2 regions of the Shewanella morhuae genome follow, and region 2 is predicted to be linked to the other one. Evidence: predicted binding sites of a transcription regulator. Region 2 holds the regulator's gene; the other holds the start of a gene.
What was found. Region 2 encodes LexA, which represses DNA repair genes until DNA is damaged. Its sites were predicted from a motif close to TACTGTATNNNNATACAGTA; they were not measured.
Positions count from the first base shown of each region.

Region 1: a site for LexA is predicted at 3,992-4,011, ahead of C9I43_RS00480 (S24 family peptidase). Genes of this name have one in related genera too.

Region 1 is NZ_CM009684.1:93,890-99,259, reverse strand. Features, by position in the region: gene C9I43_RS00500 (DUF2326 domain-containing protein) at 1-797, shown strand, start outside; gene C9I43_RS00495 (hypothetical protein) at 1,015-1,434, shown strand; gene C9I43_RS00490 (hypothetical protein) at 1,542-2,243, shown strand; gene C9I43_RS00485 (hypothetical protein) at 2,443-3,348, opposite strand; gene C9I43_RS00480 (S24 family peptidase) at 4,022-4,456, shown strand; gene C9I43_RS00475 (Y-family DNA polymerase) at 4,444-5,370, shown strand, end outside.
Region 2 is NZ_PYSG01000003.1:587,476-592,845, forward strand. Features, by position in the region: gene coxB (cytochrome c oxidase subunit II) at 1-1,276, opposite strand, end outside; gene C9I43_RS17210 (cell division inhibitor SulA) at 1,666-2,178, opposite strand; gene lexA (transcriptional repressor LexA) at 2,175-2,795, opposite strand; gene plsB (glycerol-3-phosphate 1-O-acyltransferase PlsB) at 2,956-5,370, shown strand, end outside.

The sequences.
Region 1 (5,370 bases), on a different contig from region 2:
ATGGCTATGCATCTGTTAAGCTAGGGGCTGTTATTAATGACTATGATAATGTGCTTAAATTTCATAATTATTTGGTCGAGACGAAAACAGAATTTGTTACTGATGGTCTTGATAAGCTTGAAGATCAACTTCTTGATAATACTCTTAAACTCAAGGCTTTAGAGCAAAATAAATCTTCGCTTTACCATGAACTGAAGTCTAAGAAGAAAATTGAAGAGATCTCAGAGTCCGTCAAGACTATTGGTGAGCTAAATAAAACGCTAATTGAGCTAAATGCTATTGTCGAGAAGAAGAATAGTATAGAAGACAGATTAAAAAAAGAGACTGAAAGACTAGAAGGGCTTTCAGGAAGGCTCGCTGCTGAACTTCAAAATGTTCACATATTCGAAACCGAGTTTAAAAAACACTTTAAGGCTTACACCAATACCTTCTATGGGGTCGAATATAACTTCAATCTGAACTTAGATGCTACAAATGGCAATTGCCAACCAACTGTAGATGATATCCAGTCAAACAATGATGGAGGATTGAAACGTCTTGAAGTAATCACTTTTGACTTGTCCTATATAAAAACAGTTGATTCACTTGGTCTTAAAAGACCAACGTTTGTTGTACACGACTCTATAGACGAAGTTGACATTAAGCATATACGTCAATTGTTCGATGAGTCGATAAAACTGTCTGGCCAGCAGGTCGTATCGATGTTGGTGAGTCAACTCGAAGATAATGATTATGAGAAGTACAAAAATTATATAGTTCTAGAGCTATCTCAGGAGGACAAGTATTTCAAAGTCTAGGTTAATGTATAGAAAGTCTTGTTTTTTTGCTTTGTATATTTCCCCATACTTGAAGTAATCCATCGATAGTTAATTTAGTAAGGCCGATAACTCATTCCTGTCCAAAAATGAGTAGATGAATCAGATTTACCTCGTTTGGTTCATATGCAGAAGCTAACCTTTTTAGTTTGTTGTGAGCCAACTCGCATTCGCACTAATGAAATGTAAGGCAATAATAATGAAGCTAGAAACTCAGGTAACTGGAAATATAGGAATGTATTACGCGTGCTATAAGCTTTCTTGCATGGGTTGGAATGTTATGCCAACAGCAAGAAATGCTAGAGGCATAGACATTATTGCTTACAACAAATCAGGTACCAAATTTATTGGAGTTCAGGTCAAATCACTTACCAAAAGAAATCCAGTACCACTAGGAAATTCTCTTGAAAAAATTATGGGAGATTTTTGGCTAATAATAAACAATGTTGGTAAGGAACCAAATGTTTTTGTAATGTTTCCTGAGGAAATTAGAAACTTAGCTCATCGTGGCGAGAAAAATGGGATTGTTTCATATTGGTTGCAGCCAACATCATATGACTCTTCAAATTTTAAAGAAGCCTGGCATAGAATTGGCTTTGGGCATGAGCATCAAGAATAAAATGCGTTTAAGAGCTATTCCGAAACGCTTGCCAGATTCGCTTCGTAGTATGGTAAGCATTGCGTCATACCTTAGTGTGTCGTTATTTTTTACAAGGAGATATGAAAATGTCGAGTGATAACTTATTGATGAAAAAACAGCAAATAGATCCGTTTTCAGCGTCATTTTCATCCTTGTTAGTAATTGTATTTTCTAAAAGTAATTCGAAAAACTTTCCTTTAGCACTGAACATTGCTCAAGGAGCAGAAAAATTCGTAGAGACCACAGTGTCAGGAAAAACAACATATAGCGTTTGTTTTGGTGGCAATCAGGTAGATGCAGCAAGGGCAATCGCATTTTTAGACTATGCAGCTTCTTGGAAAGGAGTCCAAATTTTCTCACAAGGAAAATTAATTCCATCAAGTTATCATATTGTTGAAGTTCTGAATTGCTACCTGAAATCACAATCTTGTAGGGATTATAAAGCTCATTGCCAAACCGTCATTGATGATCCATTTAATACCGAAATTGAAAAAATTGGTGGTATCGCATTTGTAATAAAAATCACAGAGACGCCAACTATTAAGCAAGAAATAGAAATAGACCGGTATGCATTTCCTTGTAAACATATATTCCATAGATTTAGGTTTCAATGTGATCATCCTTCTTGTCCAGAAGATCAAATTCAAGCTAAAGCTGTTGACCTAGGTTGTGATTGGTGTCCAAATTTTGATGCTGATAGCTGGAAAAAAATTGGTACCAAAACGGTATTGAAAGAGTTTTTTGAGCAAATAAAGGCAAACGTGACTGCTACGCAGTCCCATAAGTAAAAGTTAATCCATCAAAATTGTTATCCGAAACTCACTACCAAAGTTGAACTTCTAACAAGTTTCTGTCAAAAGTGAGCCATTTAATCACTCTACTGCAGGCTTTGCCTAGTCTGGTTCACAAGCTAGCATATGCAATATTATGGTAAGGCAGTGGCTATATTCAGTTGGTCACGACATCATTTTTGAATAAATGAATCAATCACTTATTGCAAGTAGTGCTCATGTCTTTGAAGGTTGATATGTAGTTTTCTAGTTTTCTCGCGAAAGTATAAGGAATTTCTTCCGTGTCTATTTGGCTATCATTATCATCAAAGTTACAGACAAAGAAGAATCGCACTTTCTGCGGTGCTTGAGCTTTTTCCTTGATATCAGCTACGATAGAGTGAAACTGAGTTAGCTTATCTTCACAGGAGTTGTATAGTTGCAAAAACAACTTGTTAGCTACATCTCTATAATTTTTAATGTGGGGCATTAAATCAAACATGTCTTCCATTCTATTAAGCGCCTCCAAGCCATGAGTTTTCCACTCATATCCCCCTTTAAGAAGCTTATTTTTTGCAATTGATACAGTTAAAACAGGTTGCTCACCTGAAATATAATCGATAGCTAATTTATTAGACGGTATTCCGTAATGCTGCGCATAGTTCCTTAATTCATAACAAAACCTGTAACTAACACTTGCCTTGTGCAGTTGCTTTCTTAGGCATTCGAATTCTTGGTACTCTTCCGAATTTTCTCCGAATTGATCTTTAACTAATTGCCTAGCTTTTAATAAAAATAAACTTTGTGAGGTAAGTATATTGAGTAGGCATCGATTTAACTCCACCATCAATTCAATGGCTTGGTCATATGGGTCGAGGGTAATTAATGGCTTGCTTGATTGTAAGTCCAACTCTCGTTGAGCACGATCTACAATATTATCAAGTTCTTCATAATTTGAGCTCACTACCTTATGTATTAGATACAGAGGATATAAGAAATCAGTTAATATATGACTATTGTCGTCATAGACTCTCGAAACGTCCTTACTAATTGCAGCTTTTGCAACATGAAAATCTACATTACCGTCGTCTTTAGAAGTAACAAAGGCTAGTTTTCTACTCATTTTATTCCTTTAATAATATAGGCTTACCATTCAATCTACCAAAAAAGTGAGGTCAGTGTTCTTTTCGACGCTTAACTAACAGTCAGAAAGTCTCATGTCTCCATAAATTTGTGAGAGCCTTAGGGCCAGTTCTTGTACTTGGTAAGACAAAAGAGGGCGTAAGAGATTATGGTTTTAAAATAAATTTTCGTACTTTGTCTAATCCAAAACAGATTAACTAGATTCAATACTCTAACGCAATTATGTCCATTAAAATGACACGAAGATATTCACTCTTAATAGTCATTTGTTTCTTTTGTCGTCTCTTGGCGTTTATAAAGATGGAACGCCCCCTTGCGGGGGCTGGCTGTCTAGGAGTTGTTCACCGTGGATCTAGACAGTTGGCATGAGATTACCAAGTATTCTGCAACAAGTGGTCAATAATCTGTGGGTATTGACCAGATTTATGTAATAAAAGCGGCTGTCAGAAATTGTTTACCGGTTTTCCATCACTTATTACCATTTCAAGCGAAAAGCCACTCGCCACCGAACCCTGATTTTTTGTGGATAACACCGCAAAGAACGCGGTGATTACCCACCGAAAAAAGTCAGGAACCGGCAGCAGGATCGAAATTTTAGATTTTTATTTTTTTACTGCTATTATTACTGATTATTTATACAGTGGTTTAGTGATATGAAACTCATCACATGCAATGCGAGTGCGGGAATTTCGGGGTTTCCAAGCCCTGCGGCTGATTACGTAGAATTACCCCTTAGTCTTGATCAACTGCTGGTTGAGCATCCTAGTTCTACGTGGTTTGGCCGCGCAGCGGGCCGTTCGATGGAGGGGGTAGGCATTTTTCATGGTGACATTTTAGTGATAGACCGCGCCGCTCAACGTAGCAACATGGCTATCGTCGTGGCGAGTTATAACGGTGAATTTACTGTAAAGCTCCTCGATGAAAAACGCCGTTTACTTGTGTCTATCGATCAACTGCAAAACATGACGTCCGTTGCTATAGATGATGCCGATACATTCTCGGTTGAAGGGGTGATCATCAAGTCAATCCGACTTCATGAGCATTCAAGCTTACTTGAACAATATCTGAGTCAATCATGTACGGACTGATTGATGCTAATTCATTTTATGTGTCGTGCGAAATGGTGTTTAGACCCGACTTGCGCCGACTTCCCGCGATTGTACTCAGCAACAACGACGGTTGTTGTGTGGCAATCAATCGAGCGGCTAAGTCCGTTGGCGTGAAAAAATTTGTCCCTTACTTTGAGCAGCAACATTTGTGCAGACAACATAATGTGCAGGTGTTTTCATCTAATTATGAATTGTACGCAGATCTTTCTGCAAAAATGATGCAAGTGATCGGGCGATTCGCACCCGAGCAATACGTGTACTCCATCGATGAGTCTTTTGTGTCGTTTAAAGGCTGTGCTGCAATTGCTGACTTAACGGCTCATTGTGCTCAGCTGCGCCGAATAGTTTGGCGTGAGTGCCGTTTGCCGGTGTGTGTGGGGGTTGGTGAGACATTAACTTTGGCTAAGTTGGCTAATCATGCCGCGAAACAATTGGCTCAATATAAAGGTGTTTGCGTTATTGATAATGATGCGCAGCGTATTGAGATTTTAAAATCGATGCCAGTTGATGAAGTTTGGGGAATTGGCCGCAAACTAACGGTCAAACTGGGATTACTGGGTGTGCATACTGCCTATGATTTGGCACAACTGGCGCCGAAAGTGGCGCGACAACATTTTTCCATCGATGTAGAGCGAACTGTGCGAGAACTCAATGGGCAGATCTGTAAAACGTGGGATGTCACCAAAGCAGATAAGCAGCAAATATTTTCCACCCGCAGCCTAGGCGAACGAATATGTACCCGGGAACATTTACACCAAGCGTTAGCAAAGCATGCCGCAATTGCCGGTGCGAAGGTTCGAGAACAAGGCTCATTGTGTAAAGCAATGGTCGTGTTTGCCGCCAACTCGCCACATGATCCACAGCCTGTGTATTTTAAAAGGCTTGTTCAGTTT
Region 2 (5,370 bases):
TTGTGGCGTAAACAGTTTTACCTTCGGCCATAAGGGTGTCATGACTGAGTGTCGGCAGGCTTGCGGGATCGACTGCTGCGGGTTGTGGTATCGAAGTCGGATTTGGTGTTGCACTGGCAGGTGCCGTATCGGCAGATGCTGGCGTACCAACCTTGCCGTTCATGTGCTCGTTGACGTCTTTGGCTTGTACCGCATCGCCAGTATTATTGCCCCAAGCATTACGCTCGTAGGTAATTACGGCGGCAATTTCTTGCGCAGATAATTGCTTACTAAAAGCTTGCATAGCTGTCCCTGTTTTGCCGTTGAGCACGATTTCAAGGTGTCCGCTGAGTGGTCCAGTGGCTATTGGGCTGCCTTTGAGGTGTGGGAATACACCTTGTAGCCCTTCACCATTAGGTTGGTGGCAGGCTGCGCAGTGTCCTAAGTAAACTTTCTCACCTTGGGTTATTAGCTCATCTTTACTGAGTGTTTGTGATAACGCCGCTGTTGCTGCTGCGGCTGCTGCGCCTGCCGCTTGCTTTTGCTCTGTCACCCATGCTTCAAAATCAGCTTCGGATAGGGCTTGTACTACGATGGGCATAAAACCATGATCTTTACCGCAGAGTTCGGCACATTGACCGCGGTAAATACCGGGTTTGTCTATGCGAGTCCAAGACTCATTAATAAATCCAGGGTTAGCGTCTTTTTTCACAGCAAAAGCAGGTACCCACCATGAATGGATCACATCTTCAGATGTCATCAAGAAGCGAATTTTGCGGTTTATCGGTAAGACGAGCGGTTTATCGACTTCCAATAGGTAGTGTTCACCTTTGGCTTCTGTACCGTCGATTTGTGCTCTAGGGGTTGCGAGTATGCTGTAAAAATCAATGTCTTGATCAAAATAGCTGTAATGCCATTTCCACTGGGAACCGGTCACTTTAACTGTCAGATCGGCGTCGCTGGGGTCTTCCATTGCAATTAAAGTCTTTGTTGCCGGAATCGCCATTAAGATCAAAATGATGAAGGGTAGTACGGTCCAAGCAACTTCGACTTTAGTGCTTTCGTGAAAGTGAGACGCGACTGCGCCTTTAGATTTTCTGTGATTGATGATGGCATAAATCATCACGCTAAAGACCACAAGGCCAATTGCGCAGCAGATATACAAGATAGTCATGTGCAAGTGATAAACCTTGCCACTGATCTCGGTCACGCCAGGGGTCATGTTGAACCGCATGTCCGCGGCGGCCAACGATGGTGCGAATAACACCACGAGTAAACAATACAACAATTGCTTCACAAGACTTCTCCTCTGCCAATTGCGAATAGCAACTACAAAGAAGAGCAACACAGTAAGTCTTAACTCTATGCAAACTCTTCAGTTCCCAAAAAAGCTGTTTTGACTTCAATGTGTGTTGGCGGCTGTTACTTCCAATTAAGTATTGTTACTGCTGGTATTAGCCACGTTTACACATACGACTGAAATACATCTGTTCTCTATTTCTAATAATAACGGTTCAATTGATTTGCCAAGGGCAACGCTATATCACCGTCGACTGAATCAACCATACTTGCTGTTTAAATATTGATCAAGATCACCAATTAAGCTAATTATATGAAAAATTGCCAAAAAAAAGCCTCACATTCATAGGCGAGGCGGCTTTTAAGCTAAAAAATTAAATAAATATTTTAATGTATTGCACTAAAAAAAGATGGCTGACCTAGGAGCCGTCCTTGCTCAATGTGTAGATCGTTAGGTAAGTGATTGTTTACATCTTCCAGCACTATACCCATAGCCCGAGCACTTTTGGCCACAATCTGTAGGCGGCGATTATCGCGGGCATCTAATGATTGGGTCCAAGTAATCACTGCACTAGACGTTCCACTCGTTAGCGCCTTTTCCATCGCCCACAATGTTTCGACATCATCTTTAGCGTGTACGAGTAATACTCTATCCATACGCACCCCCGCGCTGGCGAGCATTTGTTTATAGCCAATGCTGGGTGGGTTGATAAGCACTAGCCAACGGCCCTGCTGACTTAGTTGGGCGAGTTGGGCGCTCAGGTGAATGAGTTCTTGGCGGCCTTGAGTTTTTGTGGGCATACAGGCGATAGGCGTGTGTTGCCAATCATAATCGGCAGCGCGAACTTCATCGCGCCATAAGCCTGGATGACGCGGGGCATTGCCAAGTAGTTTGTTCATAGCCAATCTCCATTACGGATCACACCGACGGCGAGTCCTTCAATTGTTAAACTTTGAAAGCCTAAATCCACTTTTATTGGGGAGTAGTCTTCATTTTCGGCGTGCAGATAGACCACATTACCTTTTTTTTCGAAACGTTTAACCGTGACATCGTCGTCGACTCTAGCGACAACCACTTGACCATTTCTAGCTTGTTGTACTTTATGAACTGCCAGTAAATCTCCTTCGAGAATACCGATATTTTTCATACTGTCGCCTTTAACTCGTAGTAAAAAGTTGGCAGTAGGATGGAACATGTTTGGGTCGATCTGGTAATACTGTTCTACGTGTTCTTGGGCGAGAATAGGCTCGCCCGCAGCAACTTGGCCTATAAGAGGTAAGCCGGTTTCAGTTAAGTCTTCGACTTCAGCGGTGAGACGAATACCTCGTGAGGTACCAGGTATAATCTCGATACAGCCTTTTTTCGCCAACGCTTTTAGATGTTCTTCAGCCGCATTAGCACTCTTAAAACCTAAACGAGTAGCAATTTCTGCCCGAGTAGGTGGCATGCCAGTATCGGCAATGTTTCGTTTAATTAACTCTAAAATTTCAGCTTGGCGTGGCGTCAAAGGTCTCATGGTCTTTCCTGTTTTTCTATACAGTTACTGTTAGTATATACAGTATTGTTTGCAGTGCAAGTATTAACCATTTTTTAACCATATCGGAGAGAATTAGCGAATATTCCCTATAGTCTGGTATTCTATCCGGCTAGTGAACGTACTTAATTGCATAAGAATAATGCCTAAACATGACTCTCTTTGGTTAAAATCATTACGTTGGATCCAAAAACACTTAGTGCACACTATTGTGGTGCCTCAGGATCCCTTTGCCGATCTGAATCTGGATGCCTCCAGACCTCTTGCTTATGTGATGAAAACAGAATCACTCAGTGACATTGCTGCTCTGAGTGAAATAACGGCTAAACTCGGGCTACCTAGCCCTTATGAGCCGCTAGTTGCTAACGGTGTTGTTGCACCGCGGGTCGTTTGTCTTCAAGGGCGTAAGCCATTGTTTGGTGAGCGCACTGGTAACGAACCTTTTCTCGAATGTTTTATGCGCTTATTAGCCGTACATAAACAAGATCCTGAGCTCGATATTCAACTGGTGCCTGTCAGCTTGTATTGGGGGCGAACGCCAGGGAAAGAAGATGACACAATGAAGGCGGCCGTATTTGAACGGGAAAACCCGACTTGGCTACGCAAGTGTCTGATGATTTTATTTTTAGGCCGACATAACTTCGTACAGTTTTCTAATGCGGTATCGCTGCGTTATATGGCTGACGAACATGGCACAGATATGGGGATTGCGCATAAGTTAGCGCGAGTAGCACGGGTGCATTTCCGTCGCCAACGTAAAGTGATGACCGGACCTGTGTTGCCTAATCGCCAAGCGTTATTTCATTCGTTATTAAAATCGGAATCAATACGTAAAGCGATTCAAGAAGAAGCGGCCAATAAAAAGATTTCTGAGACGCAAGCGCGCGAGACAGCTATTGAGTATCTCGATGAAATAGCTGCTGATTACTCCGATAGTTTAGTGCGTATTGCCGAACGCTTCTTAACTTGGCTGTGGAACAAGCTTTATAGTGGGATCAATATTAAAGGTGCTGAGCAAGTTCGCCAGTTGCACCACGATGGTCATGAGATTGTCTATGTGCCTTGCCATCGCAGCCACATGGATTACTTACTGCTATCTTATATTTTATATTATCAAGGTATGGTGCCGCCGCACATTGCCGCAGGTATAAACCTTAACTTCTGGCCCGCTGGACCTATGTTCCGCCGTGGTGGTGCCTTCTTTATTCGTCGTAGCTTTAATGGCAATAAGCTTTATACCGCTGTATTTCGTGAATATTTAGACCAACTGTTTGCTAAAGGTTATTCGGTAGAATACTTCTCCGAAGGCGGCCGCTCACGCACGGGGCGTTTATTGGCACCCAAAACCGGCATGATTGCCATGACAATGAATAGCGTACTACGTGGTATCGAGCGTCCTGTAACGTTAGTGCCTGTATATTTGGGTTATGACCATGTGATGGAAGTGGCGACTTACCACAAAGAATTAAGTGGTAAGAAAAAGAAAAAAGAATCTGTGTGGCAGGTATTTGGTGCTATTCGCAAACTCGGTAATTTTGGTCAAGGCTATGTGAACTTTGGTGAGCCGATTACCTTGCAAAACTTCTTAAATGAACGTGCACCTAACTGGCGTACTGAGCTTGCTGATGATCCAGAGCAAAAACCAACTTGGTTAACACCAGCGGTAAACGTACTAGCTAATCGGGTGATGACTCATATCAACGATGCAGCAGCGGCGAGTTCGGTCACATTAACAAGCTTAGTGTTACTGGCTACAGATCAAAATGCCTTACAGCGCAGCCTGCTGGAGCGTCAGCTTGATCTGTATCTGACCCTTCTCAAGAAAGTGCCTTACACTGCTTATACTTCGGTTGTTGAAGGCGATGGCAAGCTGTTAGTGCAACAAGGTTTAGATCTGAATAAGTTTGTTGTGTGTGCCGACCCATTAGGTGAAATTGTTTCTATTGAAGCAAGTCAGGCAGTATCCATGACTTACTATCGTAATAATATCATTCACTTATTTGTTGTGCCGTCATTAATTGCGAGTTGTTTAACGCATAGTGATCATATCCCGCGTCAGCAAGTGGTATCAATCGTTGCTGATTTTTATCCTCTGCTAAAAGCTGAGCTTTTTATGGGGATTAAAGATGTACCAGCTTATGTTAATCAAGTGCTGGATTTCTTCATTGAACAAGGGTTAGTGGTCGAGACCGATACCTTAACTGTCGTGCCTGAGCACACTAGCCAACTATTATTGTTAGCCAGTTCAGTGAGTGAGACTTTGCAGCGCTACGCCATTATTTTCAACTTGTTAGCCAATAGACCTAAGATGGAGCGCTCAGAGCTTGAATCTGAGAGTCATCTGCTCGCCCAGCGTTTAGGGGCATTGCATGGTATTACAGCGCCTGAGTTTTACGATAAAAAACTTTATGGCACATTGAGCGTTAAGCTAAAGGCATTGGGGTATCTGGCTGATAGCGAAGACAAGTCGAATATTAATCGCATACGGGATCAGGCTAACAGCTTGTTACGCCCCTCAGTGAGGCAAACCATAGTGGCCAGTGTCACTGCGGAGCAC